3 regions of the Pseudomonas sp. 910_21 genome follow, and region 1 is predicted to be linked to each of the others. Evidence: predicted binding sites of a transcription regulator. Region 1 holds the regulator's gene; each other region holds the start of a gene.

The links. The regulator FliA, encoded in region 1, starts transcription of late flagellar genes. The targets are predictions, from matches to a motif close to CTAAAGTTTNNNNNNNNNNNGCCGNTAA.
Region 2: a site for FliA is predicted at 3,236-3,263, ahead of FW796_RS12120 (methyl-accepting chemotaxis protein). Genes of this name have one in related genera too.
Region 3: a site for FliA is predicted at 1,654-1,681, ahead of motA (flagellar motor stator protein MotA). Genes of this name have one in related genera too.

The regions. Positions count from the first base shown of each region.
Region 1 covers NZ_VXCY01000001.1:44,269-48,513, forward strand. Annotated here, with positions in the region: gene FW796_RS00220 (chemotaxis protein CheA) at 1-83, opposite strand, end outside; gene FW796_RS00225 (protein phosphatase CheZ) at 96-884, opposite strand; gene FW796_RS00230 (chemotaxis response regulator CheY) at 915-1,286, opposite strand; gene fliA (RNA polymerase sigma factor FliA) at 1,452-2,192, opposite strand; gene fleN (flagellar synthesis regulator FleN) at 2,189-3,019, opposite strand; gene flhF (flagellar biosynthesis protein FlhF) at 3,138-4,245, opposite strand, start outside.
Region 2 covers NZ_VXCY01000003.1:455,208-459,452, reverse strand. Annotated here, with positions in the region: gene FW796_RS12135 (putative bifunctional diguanylate cyclase/phosphodiesterase) at 1-652, shown strand, start outside; gene FW796_RS12130 (NorM family multidrug efflux MATE transporter) at 707-2,107, opposite strand; gene FW796_RS12125 (LysR substrate-binding domain-containing protein) at 2,265-3,185, shown strand; gene FW796_RS12120 (methyl-accepting chemotaxis protein) at 3,378-4,245, shown strand, end outside.
Region 3 covers NZ_VXCY01000004.1:200,830-205,074, reverse strand. Annotated here, with positions in the region: gene rhdA (thiosulfate sulfurtransferase) at 1-1, opposite strand, end outside; gene FW796_RS14665 (HDOD domain-containing protein) at 45-1,583, opposite strand; gene motA (flagellar motor stator protein MotA) at 1,750-2,601, shown strand; gene motB (flagellar motor protein MotB) at 2,605-3,711, shown strand; gene rsgA (small ribosomal subunit biogenesis GTPase RsgA) at 3,764-4,245, opposite strand, start outside.

The DNA of each region.
Region 1 (4,245 bases):
AGTTGTTCGGACAGTTGCTCTAGAATCTCGCCGGCCTCAACCAGGAAATCCTGAAGGATCTCTTCATCGGCGCCGAAGCTCATTAATGGGTGCTCCTAGAATCCAAGGCTGGAAAGCAAATCGTCTACATCGTCCTGACCGGACATAACGTCTTCCCGTTTATCGGCATGAATCTGCGGACCTTCACCCTTGGCGAGATGTTTTTGCGGATCTTTTTCAGCGAGGATCGATTCACGGTCATGTTCGATGCCGGCGAAACGATCGACCTGGCTGGCCATCAAGACGAGTTTGAGCAGATTGCTTTCGACTTCCGTGACCAACTGGGTCACACGCTTGATCACCTGTCCGGTCAGGTCCTGGTAATCCTGCGCCAGCAGAATGTCGTTGAGGTGGCCCGATACGGTGCGGGTTTCCTGCTCGCTGCGCGTCAGGAAACTGTCGACCCGGCGTGCCAGTTCGCGAAACTCTTCAGCGCCGACCTCACGCCGCATAAAGCGCCCCCAGTCTGCGCTCAAGGCCTGGGCTTCAGTGCTCAGGCCGTTGACCAACGGGGTGCTGCTCTCTACCAGGTCCATGGTGCGGTTGGCTGCGGCTTCCGTGAGCCGGACCACATAGGACAGGCGCTCAGTGGCATCCGTGATCTGTGAAACTTCCTCGGCTTGCGGCATGTGCGGGTCAATCTGGAAATTGACGATTGCGCTATGCAGCTCGCGGGTGAGCTTGCCCACTTCCTGATACAGGCCGCGGTCACGGGTCTGATTGAGCTCATGGATCAATTGCACCGCTTCGCCGAACCTGCCCTTTTCAAGGCTTTCGACCAGTTCCAGCGCATGTTTTTTCAGGGTCGACTCAAAGTCGCCCAGTGAAGATTCGTTATGCTCCATAGCTCCCCCGTGGCGGAATGGCTACGCGTCTCAACCGATGCGTTCGAAGATTTTTTCGATCTTCTCTTTCAACGCCTGAGCCGTGAATGGTTTGACGACATAGCCGTTTACGCCGGCCTGGGCAGCTTCGATGATCTGCTCGCGCTTGGCTTCAGCAGTAACCATCAATACCGGCAGGTGCTTGAGTTTTTCATCGGCACGCACGTGGCGCAGCAGGTCGATACCGGTCATGCCCGGCATGTTCCAGTCTGTTACCAGAAAGTCGATGCTCCCGCTGTTGAGTACCGGAATGGCAGTGGTGCCATCGTCGGCCTCGACCGTGTTGGTGAAACCCAGATCACGCAACAGGTTTTTTATGATCCGCCGCATCGTTGAAAAGTCATCAACGATGAGGATTTTCATGTTCTTGTCCAATTCGACCTCCAAGCAGTCTTAAACGCATCCAGCACCTGAACGCGCCATTCAATCAATTCGGCATAACACACAACGACTGCATGGAGCACATACCGCAAGACCGGTGCAGCGCTTGCTTCACCGGTCCTGATCGCAGTGTCCCCACACTGCCTGTCAGCGCGCTCGCCACTCCCCCAAACGCCCCCGCAAGCGGGCTGCGCACTGGCTGTGTAACTGGCTGACCCGCGACTCGCTGACCCCCAGGACCTCACCGATTTCCTTGAGGTTCAGCTCTTCGTCGTAGTACAGCGCCAACACCAGTCGCTCGCGCTCCGGCAAATTGGCAATCGCATCCGCCAACGCAGCCTGGAAGCGTTCATCCTCCAGGTCCCGTGACGGCTCGAGATGAGCACTGGCGCCATCCTCATGCAGCCCTTCATGTTCGCCGTCCTGCAACAGGTCGTCGAAACTGAACAGGCGGCTGCCCAAGGTGTCGTTCAAAATCCCGTAATAATCGTCGAGACTCAATTGAAGTTCGGCCGCAACTTCGTGATCTTTAGCGTCACGACCGGTTTTAGCTTCAATTGCGCGAATGGCATCACTGACCATGCGCGTATTACGGTGCACCGAACGCGGTGCCCAATCGCCTTTGCGAACCTCGTCGAGCATCGCCCCACGGATACGGATACCCGCATAGGTTTCGAAACTCGCCCCCTTGCTCGCGTCGTATTTGGTCGACACTTCGAGCAAACCGATCATCCCGGCCTGAATCAGGTCTTCCACCTGAACACTGGCCGGCAACCGCGCCAGCAGGTGATAGGCAATACGCTTGACCAGGGGCGCGTAGCGCTCGATCAGTTCGTATTGGCTGTCACGTGCCGACTTCTTGTAGAGGTTGTAGCCGCTGGCAGTCATAGCACCGGTCCCGCTGTTTGATGCACTAGCCGCTCGACAAAAAACTCCAGATGCCCGCGTGGGTTCGCTGGCAACGGCCAGGTATCGACTTTTTGCGCGATGGCCTTGAACGCCAATGCACACTTCGAACGAGGAAAGGCTTCATAGACCGCACGCTGCTTTTGCACGGCCTTGCGTACGCTTTCGTCGTAGGGAACTGCGCCGACGTATTGTAAGGCCACGTCCAGGAAGCGATCCGTGACCTTGGTCAATTTTGCAAACAGGTTGCGCCCTTCCTGAGGGCTCTGGGCCATGTTGGCCAAGACCCGGAAACGGTTCATGCCATAGTCGCGGTTGAGCAGTTTGATCAGCGCGTAGGCGTCGGTGATGGAGGTCGGTTCGTCACAGACCACCAGCAACACTTCCTGGGCCGCGCGGACGAAACTGACTACCGAGTCACCAATACCTGCAGCGGTGTCGATCACCAGTACATCGAGATTGTCGCCGATGTCGCTGAAGGCCTGGATCAGACCGGCGTGCTGGGCGGGGCTCAGGTGCACCATGCTTTGGGTACCCGAAGCGGCCGGAACGATGCGAATGCCGCCAGGCCCCTGGAGCAGCACGTCGCGCAGCTCACAGCGCCCTTCGATGACATCCGCCAGGGTGCGCTTGGGGGTCAGACCCAACAGGACATCGACGTTGGCCAGTCCCAGATCGGCGTCCAGCAGCAAGACTCGCCGGCCGAGCTCAGCCAGAGCCAGGGACAAGTTCACTGACACATTAGTCTTGCCGACGCCACCTTTGCCGCCGGTCACCGCAATCACCTGTACGGGATGCATGCTGCCCATGTTCTTTCTTTACCTTGTCTTACTTAGACGGGGCCACATAACTGGCTGCGCGTTCACCATTGGAACAATGCATGGCAGACCATCGATGTAGATACACTGCAATCTATTCATGTCTACCTCAGCCGACCCGCTTGGTCGGGCTGTGATAGAGGTCAGCGAACATGTCGGCCATGGCTTCTTCGCTGGGTTCTTCCTGCATCTGCACGCTGACAGCGCGACTCACCAACTGGTGCCGGCGAGGCAGGTGCAAATCGTCGGGAATCCGTGGACCATCGGTGAGATAGGCCACCGGCAATTCGTGACTGATGGCCAGGCTCAAGACCTCGCCAAGACTGGCTGTTTCATCCAGTTTAGTCAGGATGCAACCGGCCAGACCGCAGCGCTTGTAGCTGTGGTAGGCAGCGGTCAGCACCTGCTTCTGGCTGGTGGTGGCCAGTACCAGGTAATTCTTCGCCCGAATCCCACGACCGGCCAGGCTTTCCAGTTGCATGCGCAACGCCGGGTCGCTGGCTTGCAGGCCGGCGGTGTCGATCAATACCACGCGCTTGCGCAGCAGCGGGTCCAGGGCCTGAGCCAGGGACTGGCCTGGATCGACATGGGTCACCGACACATTGAGGATACGCCCCAGGGTCTTGAGCTGCTCCTGGGCGCCAATACGGAAGCTGTCCATGCTCACCAGAGCGATGTTCTGCGCGCCGTACTTGAGGACATAGCGCGCTGCCAGTTTGGCCAGGGTGGTGGTCTTGCCCATGCCGGCAGGGCCGACCATGGCGATCACGCCACCCTCTTCAAGCGGCTCGACTTCCGGGGTCTGGATCATCCGCGCCAGGTGTGCCAGCAACATGCGCCAGGCCTGGCGAGGCTCGTCGATTTCGCTGATCAGTGCCAGCAGGTCGCGAGACAGCGGGCCGGAGAGGCCGATGCGCTGCAGGCGACGCCAGAGGTTGGCCTGCTCGGGGCGACTGCCCTGCAACTGGCTCCAGGCAAGAGAGCCCAGTTGCACTTCCAGCAGCTCGCGCAGACCGTTGAGTTCGAAACGCATGGAGTCCAGAGCCCGATTATCGGGCGCCGGAGCAGCAGGAGCCGGCGCCGGGCGCGGACGCTCGGTCAGGGTCGGCTCGATCAGCGGCTCGGCGGCAGTCAATGGCAGACCGGCGAACAACTGGCGATTGGTGATCGAGGCGCTGTCGCCCTCGCCCCGCAGGCTCAGTTCGGCCTGGGCGGTG
Region 2 (4,245 bases), on a different contig from region 1:
GCCTCCCAGCGAGTTTGTGCCCCTGGCGGAACAGAGCGGGCTGATCGTGCCCCTGGGCTACTGGGTGATTTCCCGTGCTCTACGAGACATGCAGGCCCTGCGCGAGCGCGGGCTGCCTTCGCTGCATATGGCGGTCAACCTGTCGTTCCGCCAGTTCCAGGACAGCCAGTTGCTCTCGACCCTGAGCCGGCTGATTGCCGAGCGCGGGGTTGAAGCCCAGTGGCTGGAGTTCGAGCTGACGGAAACCGCAGTGATGCGCCGCAGCGATCTGGTGAAGCAGACCATGGATGCCCTCGGGCGCCTGGGGGTGCGTTTTTCCCTGGACGACTTCGGTACCGGTTTCTCTTCCTTCGTCCACCTCAACAGCCTGCCGATCACCCTGCTCAAGGTCGACAAGAGCTTTGTCGGGGGCATGGAGCAGCGTGAAGAGAACCGCAAACTGGTGCACGCCATGATCAACCTGGCCCACAACCTCAATCTGGATGTGGTGGCCGAGGGGGTGGAAACCGCGGAGCAACTGGCGTTGCTGCGAGGCTTTGGCTGCGATCAGGTCCAGGGCTACCTGATCAGCAAGCCGCTGCCCCTGGCTGATCTGATGGAGTACCTGACGTTCGGCAGCAGCCAGCAGTCGCTGCAGGAAGGGACGCTTTAAGCGACTGATACCGGTGCTGATCCACCGCCTTGGGCGGCGGTGATCAGCTCCCTGTCAATCCGCGCTGCTGGTCTGAAGGTTCATCGCCGCTGCCACGGGCTCGCGCTTGATCATGCGGCGCATCCGCCACTCGAACGCTAGGGTCAGGCTGATGGCCGCGCAGGCCAGGCCCAGGGCCAGTCCCCACCAGACACCGGTCGGTCCCCAGTCCAGGGTAAAGGCCATCAGCCACGCCGAAGGGGCACCGATCAGCCAGTAGCAGCCCAGGCCCACCAGGAAGGTGGTCTTGGCATCCTTGAGGCCGCGGATCGCGCCCATGGCGATGGTCTGGGTGCCATCGAACAGCTCGAACCAGGCCGCCACCGCCAACAGGCTCACCGCCAGTTGAATCACCTCGGCGAAGGCCGGGTCATTGTGGTCCAGGAAGAGCCCGATCAACTGGTTGGGTAGCAGCCAGAAAATCATCGCGAACCCCAGCATCGCCACCGCGCCGAAGGCGATGCCGACCCGTCCGGCCAACCTTGCATCCAGCAGTTGTCCGGCACCGTAGTGCTGGCCGATGCGCATGGTGATGGCGTAGGAGATGCCAGCCGGCACCATGAACGCCACCGACACGATCTGCAGGGCGATCTGGTGCGCCGCCAACTGGGTGCTGCCCATGGTGCCCATGCACAGCGCGGCGAAGGCGAACAACCCGACTTCCACCGCATAGGTGCCGCCAATGGGCAGGCCCAGGCGCCACAGTTCCCGCAGGTAATGGGTGTTCAGCCGGGCCAGACCCTGGCGCAACGGGTACGCGGCGTAGGCCGGATGGCGCTTGATGTGCCAGGCCAGTGCCAGCGCCATGCAGTTGGCAACGATGGCGGTCACCAGGCCGATGCCCACCAGGCCGAGTTTCGGCAGGCCGAACATGCCGGTGATCAATGCATAGTTGAGCAGGAAGTTGGCCACAGTCCCTGCCAGGCTGATGACCATCACCGGCGTCGCCCGGCCGATGGCGCTGGTAAAACCGCGCAAGGCCATGAAACTCAAGTAGCCGGGCAGGGCGAACGGCAGGATCAGCAGGAACTGGCCGGCGGCCTGGACGTTGCTTGGGGTCTGGCCAAACAGCAGCAACAGCGGTTTGAGGTTCCACAGCAGCAGGCCGGCGACCAGGGCCATGATCCAGGCCAGCCACAGGCCGGCCTGGGTCAGGCGGGCGGCGCCCTCGATGTCTCCGGCGCCCTGACGAATCGCCACCAGGGTGCCTACCGCGGCAATCACGCCGATGCAGAAAATCGAGACAAAGGAATAGCTGGCGGCGCCCAGACCGCCGCCGGCCAGGGCTTCGGGGCTGAGGCGGGCCATCATCAGGGTGTCGGTGAGAACCATCAGCATGTGCGCCAGCTGGGAGGCGATCAGCGGCCCCGCCAGCCGCAGGATGGCCCAGAGTTCGGTACGTGCTGGATGCTGCATGGTCATCAGGCTCGATCAGGGTAAAGTCGGGGAGAGGGCTGATTCTCGGCGCTTCTGGGCCATAGCACAAAGGGATAAAAATACTTGCTGGCATGATTAAAACTCATGCGAACGACTTTCTGGTAGCGTTGCGTCATTCCGCTGCCGGAGCGCATCCATGTCCCGCCGTCTTCCTCCTCTTTATGCCCTGCGTGCCTTTGAAGCAGCGGCGCGGCACAGCTCGTTCACCCGGGCGGCCGAGGAGCTGTCCATTACCCAGAGTGCTGTCAGCCGGCATATCCGCACCCTGGAGGAGCACTTCGCTTGCCGGCTGTTCCAGCGCAGTGGGCGCAATCTGCAACTGACCGAAGCGGCGCGTTTGCTGCTGCCGGGCATCCGCGAGGGCTTCGGTGCCCTGGAGCGGGCCTGCAATACCTTGCGGGCCGAAGACGACATCCTGCGCATGAAGGCGCCGTCGACCCTGACCATGCGCTGGTTGCTGGCGCGCCTCAGCCGTTTCCGCCATCTGCAGCCGGGCAACGAAGTGCAGCTCACCAGTGCCTGGATGGATGTGGATTCCGTGGACTTCAACCAGGAACCCTTCGACTGTGCGGTACTGCTGAGCAACGGACACTTTCCACCGGATTGGGAAGCCAGCTACCTGTTCCCGGAGTTACTGGTCCCGGTGGGCGCTCCGAATCTGCTCGAAGACCTGCCCTGGGATGTGGCGCGGCTGGCGGCCACGGAGTTGTTGCATCCGACTCCTGACCGGCGGGACTGGCGCAGTTGGCTGGAGCAGATGGGGCTCACGGATCAGGTTTCCCTCAAGGGCGGGCAGGTGTTCGACACTCTGGAGCTGGGGATGATTGCGGCGGCTCGGGGCTACGGCGTGTCCATGGGGGACCTGCTGATGGTGGCCGAGGATGTCGCTCAAGGTCGCTTGAGCCTGCCCTGGCCGACTGCCGTCGCCAGCGGCTTGAACTATTACCTGGTGTGGCCCAAGACCCGGCCGGGAGGTGAACGTTTGCGTCGTCTCAGCGACTTTCTCCAGGGTGAGGTCGAGGCGATGCAATTGCCTGCGGTAGAGCGCCTGGGCTGAAACGTTGAAGCACCCGGCCGGCAAGGTTGTGCACATATCCTTGCAAGACGCTCAAGTATTGCCCGGCGCCGCCGAATCCTAGGACATGGAACCAGCGTTCAGGAAGGTCCTAATTACTAAAAACACTTAGAAATATTGTTGCCGAGCGTGCCACTCGATCAGGATGATCCGCCTTCTCGGCCAGGAGCCATCATGTCCCAACCCCGTGCCCGGATAGCCTCCCAGCTAGGGCTTGCCCTTGCCCTGATACTCGCCCTGGTGATCAGCGGCAGTACCCTGTTTGCCCTGCGTTCTCTGGATTCGGCGAATCTCGACACCCGAGAAGAGCACTTGGCCAGCGAAGCGCGCCTGCTGGCGGACCAGCTCAACACCTTTCACAGCAGCCTGCGCGAAAGCACCCAGCGCCTCAGTGGCTTGTTTGAAAACCGCTTCAGCAGCGGCATGAGCCTGCATCCCGAACAACCGGTGACAGTGGCTGGGGTCCAGACCCCCGGGCTGCACCTGGGGGACATGGTGCTGAACAACAACTTCGAGGAAGTGGACGAGTTCAAGCAGATGACCGCCGGGGTGGCGACCCTGTTCGTGCGCAGCGGCGACGACTTCATCCGGGTCAGTACCTCCCTGAGCAAACAGGACGGCAGCCGGGCCATTGGCACCTTGCTCGACCACGCCCACCCGGCCTATCAGAAACTCATGGCGGGGCAGGGTTATGTTGGCCGGGCGCTGTTGTTCGAGCGCTTCTACATGACCCAGTACACCCCGGTGCTGGATCGTGCCGGCAAGGTGATTGCCGTGCTGTTCGTTGGTTTTGACTACACCGATGCGCAGAATGCCCAGTTCGACAATCTCAAGCGCTTCCGCATCGGACAGAGCGGCTCTCTGGCCTTGCTGGACGAGCAGCACAAGTGGCTGGTGCCGCCGGCGGGCGTGCAAGGCCTGGATCAGGCCGCACAGGTCATGACCGATGCGGCGAAGGAGCCGGGCAAGGGGCGCTTCTGGAGCGACCAGGGCGAAGACTTCTACAGCCTGGCGGTGCCTTTTGCCGGTGGGCCCTGGGCGG
Region 3 (4,245 bases), on a different contig from region 1:
TGTCAGGTCCCCAGGGCACAAAGGGAAGGATTGTAGCGCAAGCGTCATTGGCTGCGGTTGGTAAAGCTATGCAAGGCTTTTTCGATGCACTGAGCGGTCTTGCCGAACGCCTGGACGCTGATTTCCGAGAACGGAACACCACCCTGATCGGCCACGGCCAGCATCAGTACCCGGCCGTTGCACGACAGGGAGCGCATTAGCAGGTGTTCGCCCCGAAACAACTGGCGCAAGGAAGTTGGCAGGTGGGCGGAAAACTGCCCATTGTTGACCGGTGTCAGACGCACCTGGGCAGACTTTTCCAGCAGGCGTTGCAGCACCGTGCTCTGCTTGGCCTGCAGTGTCAGCCCTGCTGTTTCCTGGGGCAGACCATACAGTTGCTGCACCCGCAGGTGGCTCTGGCTGCGGTCGACCATCAGTAGCAGCACTCGATGCATGCCGCAGGCCACCAGGGCATCTCGGGCAAAGCCGGTGAGGTGCACGGCATTGGTGAAGGGGCTGGGCTCCAGTAGAAGTTCGCCGCAGAGCTTGCGCCATTTGGCCAGCTCCTCGGCTGTCGGAGCCGGTGCCGGCTGTTCGCCGTTGTGCAGGCGCCGCACATCCCAGGGCCAGATCAGGGCCTGGGCCGGGTGCCATAGATCGGGCTGGCTGTCATTGCGGGCGCTGGTTGCCGCCTGCTGGTGCAGCTGTTGCTGGACCTGTGCGACCGGCATTTGCAGGTACAGACCGGTGAGGTTTTGCCAGCGTCGGCCATGAGCGTTGTTCCAGGAGTGCTGCGCCGCCAGGGCCAGGCCGTTGGCCAGCAGGACGCAGTTGGCCGGCTGGTTCAGCCAGCGCTGCAGGTCCGGGTCCGCATCCAGGCGTTGTTGCTGGCGCAGCGGATGTTCGCTGTCGCGGGCGATCAGCATGACCTTGGCCAGTTGATGCTGCTCCTGGGTCAGCAGGCGATAACCCTGCTGCACCCAGATCGGCAAGTGCCAGGCATGGACCAGGGCCTGGCACAACTCCATCAGCCGAACACCGAACAGTTGCATTTCTACCTGGCGAGCCGACTCGTGCTTATAGATGACCCGCAGTTCCCATTCTTCCACGAGCTTGGGGTAGACCAGGGCCATGGCCCACAGTGGCGAGAGAAACAGCAGGCTGCCCCAGTGAATGTCCTGCCACAGTCGTGCCAGGCGCCCGGCGAAAAAACCGTTGGCTTGCTGGGTGGCGTGCTGGCTGATCAGTTGCAACTGACGCAGTGCCTGGGGGATCTGTTGCTCTGGCAGGGTGGGCAGTTGCTCGAGCAGTTCTTCGGTGCGCTTGAGTCCCAGGCGGTTGACCGCGACCTCCAGGTTTTCTGCCGGTTCGCTCATGCTGCCGTGGGAGTGTCGATTGGCTTCGCGGATCACACTCAAGGCCAGCGCCGGGCTGTTTTGCATCAGTTCGGCAATGTCGCGTAGCGAACTGCGATTGTTGGCGATGGCTTTGCACACTCGATCATGACTGGCTTGCGGCACGGGCAAGCGCACGCCATTGAGGAGCTTTACCCAGGCGTCGAGAGAGGCGGGCGGGGAATGTGGGACGTTGGTTTCATTAGACATGGTCGGGCGCAATCATCGTCTGCTGTGAACACGCCCAGAGCGGGCCAAACTGGCTTTTCGCCTTAACTGGCTATAGTCTGGCGCAGTTTTGCCGATAAGTAGAAGAAGAGTTTTAAGAACTTCCGAATATGACCTTGAACCCGACTCAATAAGTACTCTCCTACCTATGGCTAAAATTATCGGCATCATCGTCGTATTCGCGAGCGTGCTCGGCGGATACGTGCTTTCACACGGCAAAATCGCGGCACTGATCCAGCCCTTCGAGGTTCTGATCATTGGCGGTGCTGCCTTTGGCGCATTCCTCCAGGCCAACCCGGGCTACATGACGATGCACGTCGTCAAGAAATCCCTGGGCATGTTCAGCTCGCGCTTCACCCACACCTTCTATCTGGAAGTGCTGGGTCTGATCTACGAGATACTCAACAAAAGTCGTCGCGAAGGCATGATGGCCATCGAAGGGGACATCGAGGACGCTGCCGCCAGCCCGATTTTCGCCAAGTATCCGGCAGTGCTCAAAGACGAACGCATGACCGCTTTTGTCTGTGACTACCTGCGCATCATGTCCTCCGGCAACATGGCTCCCCACGAGCTGGAAGGCCTGTTCGACATGGAGCTGTTCAGCCTCAAGGAAGACCTTGAGCATCCTTCTCATGCGGTCAACGGGATTGCCGACGGCATGCCGGGCTTCGGTATCGTTGCGGCGGTACTGGGGATCGTGGTGACCATGGCCTCCCTGGGCGACGGCGACCAGAAGTCCATCGGCCTGCACGTAGGTGCGGCGCTGGTAGGTACCTTCTTCGGTATTCTCGCGGCCTATGGTTTCTTCGGCCCGCTGGCCCATTCCCTGGCCCACGATGCCAAGGAAGAACTGAACGTCTACGAAGCCATCAAGGCGTCCCTGGTAGCTTCGGCTTCCGGCATGCCGCCGTCCCTGGCGGTGGAGTTTGGGCGCAAGGTTCTGTACCCGGCGCACCGTCCTAGCTTCGCCGAGCTGGAACAAGCGGTTCGCGGTCGCTAAGTCATGGAAAATAATCAGCCGATTATCATCAAGCGCGTCAAGCGCTTCGCTGGCGGACATCACGGGGGCGCCTGGAAAATCGCCTTCGCCGACTTCGCCACGGCGATGATGGCGTTCTTCCTGGTGCTGTGGCTCTTGTCCACCGCGACCCCGGAACAGAAGATCGCCATCGCCGGTTACTTCAAGGACCCGATCGGCTTCTCGGAAAGCGGCACGCCCTACATCATCGACCTGGGCGGCTCTCCTGAGCTGGCGCCGGACAACACCCTCAACCCCGAGATCAAGTCCCAGCCGCAGCCGGACAAGGTCACGGTGGATGCCGATCAGGTGGAGGGCATGGCCGAGCAGGTTGAGCGCGAGCGTCTCGAACTGCTGCTGCAAGAGTTGCAGAACAAGGTTGAAGAGAATCCCCAGCTGCAGAAGTTCAAGGATCAGATCCTCTTCGAAATCACTCCGGACGGCTTGCGGATCCAGATCATGGATGCCGAGAACCGGCCGATGTTCGACTCTGGCAGCGCCCGTCTGAAGCCGTATTTCGAAGACATCCTGCTGGCCATGGCCGACACCATCAAGGCGGTGCCGAACAAGATCAGCATCAGCGGCCATACCGATGCCACGCCTTATGCCGGCAGCGGTGAGTTCGGCAACTGGGAACTGTCCGCCAACCGTGCCAACGCTGCGCGTCGGGCTCTGGTGGCTGGCGGTTATCCCGATCCGCAAGTGGCGCGGGTGGTGGGCTTTGCCTCCTCGGCGCTGTTCGACCGCAAGAATCCGTTCAACCCGGTCAACCGGCGGATCGACATTGTGGTGCTGACCAAGAAGGCCCAGCGCGCCATTGAAGGCGAGCAGACGGATCCCAACGCTCCAGTGCCCAATCAGGGGAGTGGGGCGCCAGGTGAAGTGCCGGGTGCGGCGGCGGATCCGAATGCCTTGCCGCCGGGCAGCGAGCCATTGCCGGCCCATGAAGTGCGCCAGCGCATGAACATCTTCGAGGATGGTGTATTGAAGATGGATGAGCAGGGATCGGCCGGCCAGGCGCCGGCTCCCAAGCCGGTTGCGCCGGCGTCCCAGCCTGCGACCCCAGCGGCCGCACCGGGAACTGTCAGGTGACAAACAACAAGGCCGCGAAGATCGCGGCCTTGTTGTTTCTACGGCGGTGGGTTCAGTAGCTGCTGTCTGGCAGGCTGGCGAGGATCGAACGGTAGCTGTTCATCCGTTGCTGCTGGATGCGCCCGTCTTCCAGAGCCTTGAGCAGTGCACAGCCCGGCTCGCGATCGTGCTTGCAGTCGCGGAAACGGCAGGTGCCCAGCAAGTCGTTGAACTCAATGAAGCCGGCTTCGACATCGGCGCGGCTGACATGCCCCAGGCCGAATTCCCGGATACCGGGGGAGTCGATCAGTTCACCGCCGCCCGGGAAGTGGAACAGTCGCGCAGTTGTGGTGGTGTGGGTGCCCTGTCCGGAGTATTCCGACAGCGGGCCGACCCGGGTTTCGACTTCCGGCAGCAGGCTATTCACCAAAGATGACTTGCCCACCCCCGATTGCCCCACGAATACGCTGATGCGCCCGTCCAGCAAGCCTTGCAGTTGCTCCATGCCGTCGCCGTGGTGGGCCGAGACTTCCAGCAGCGGATAGCCCAGCTGGC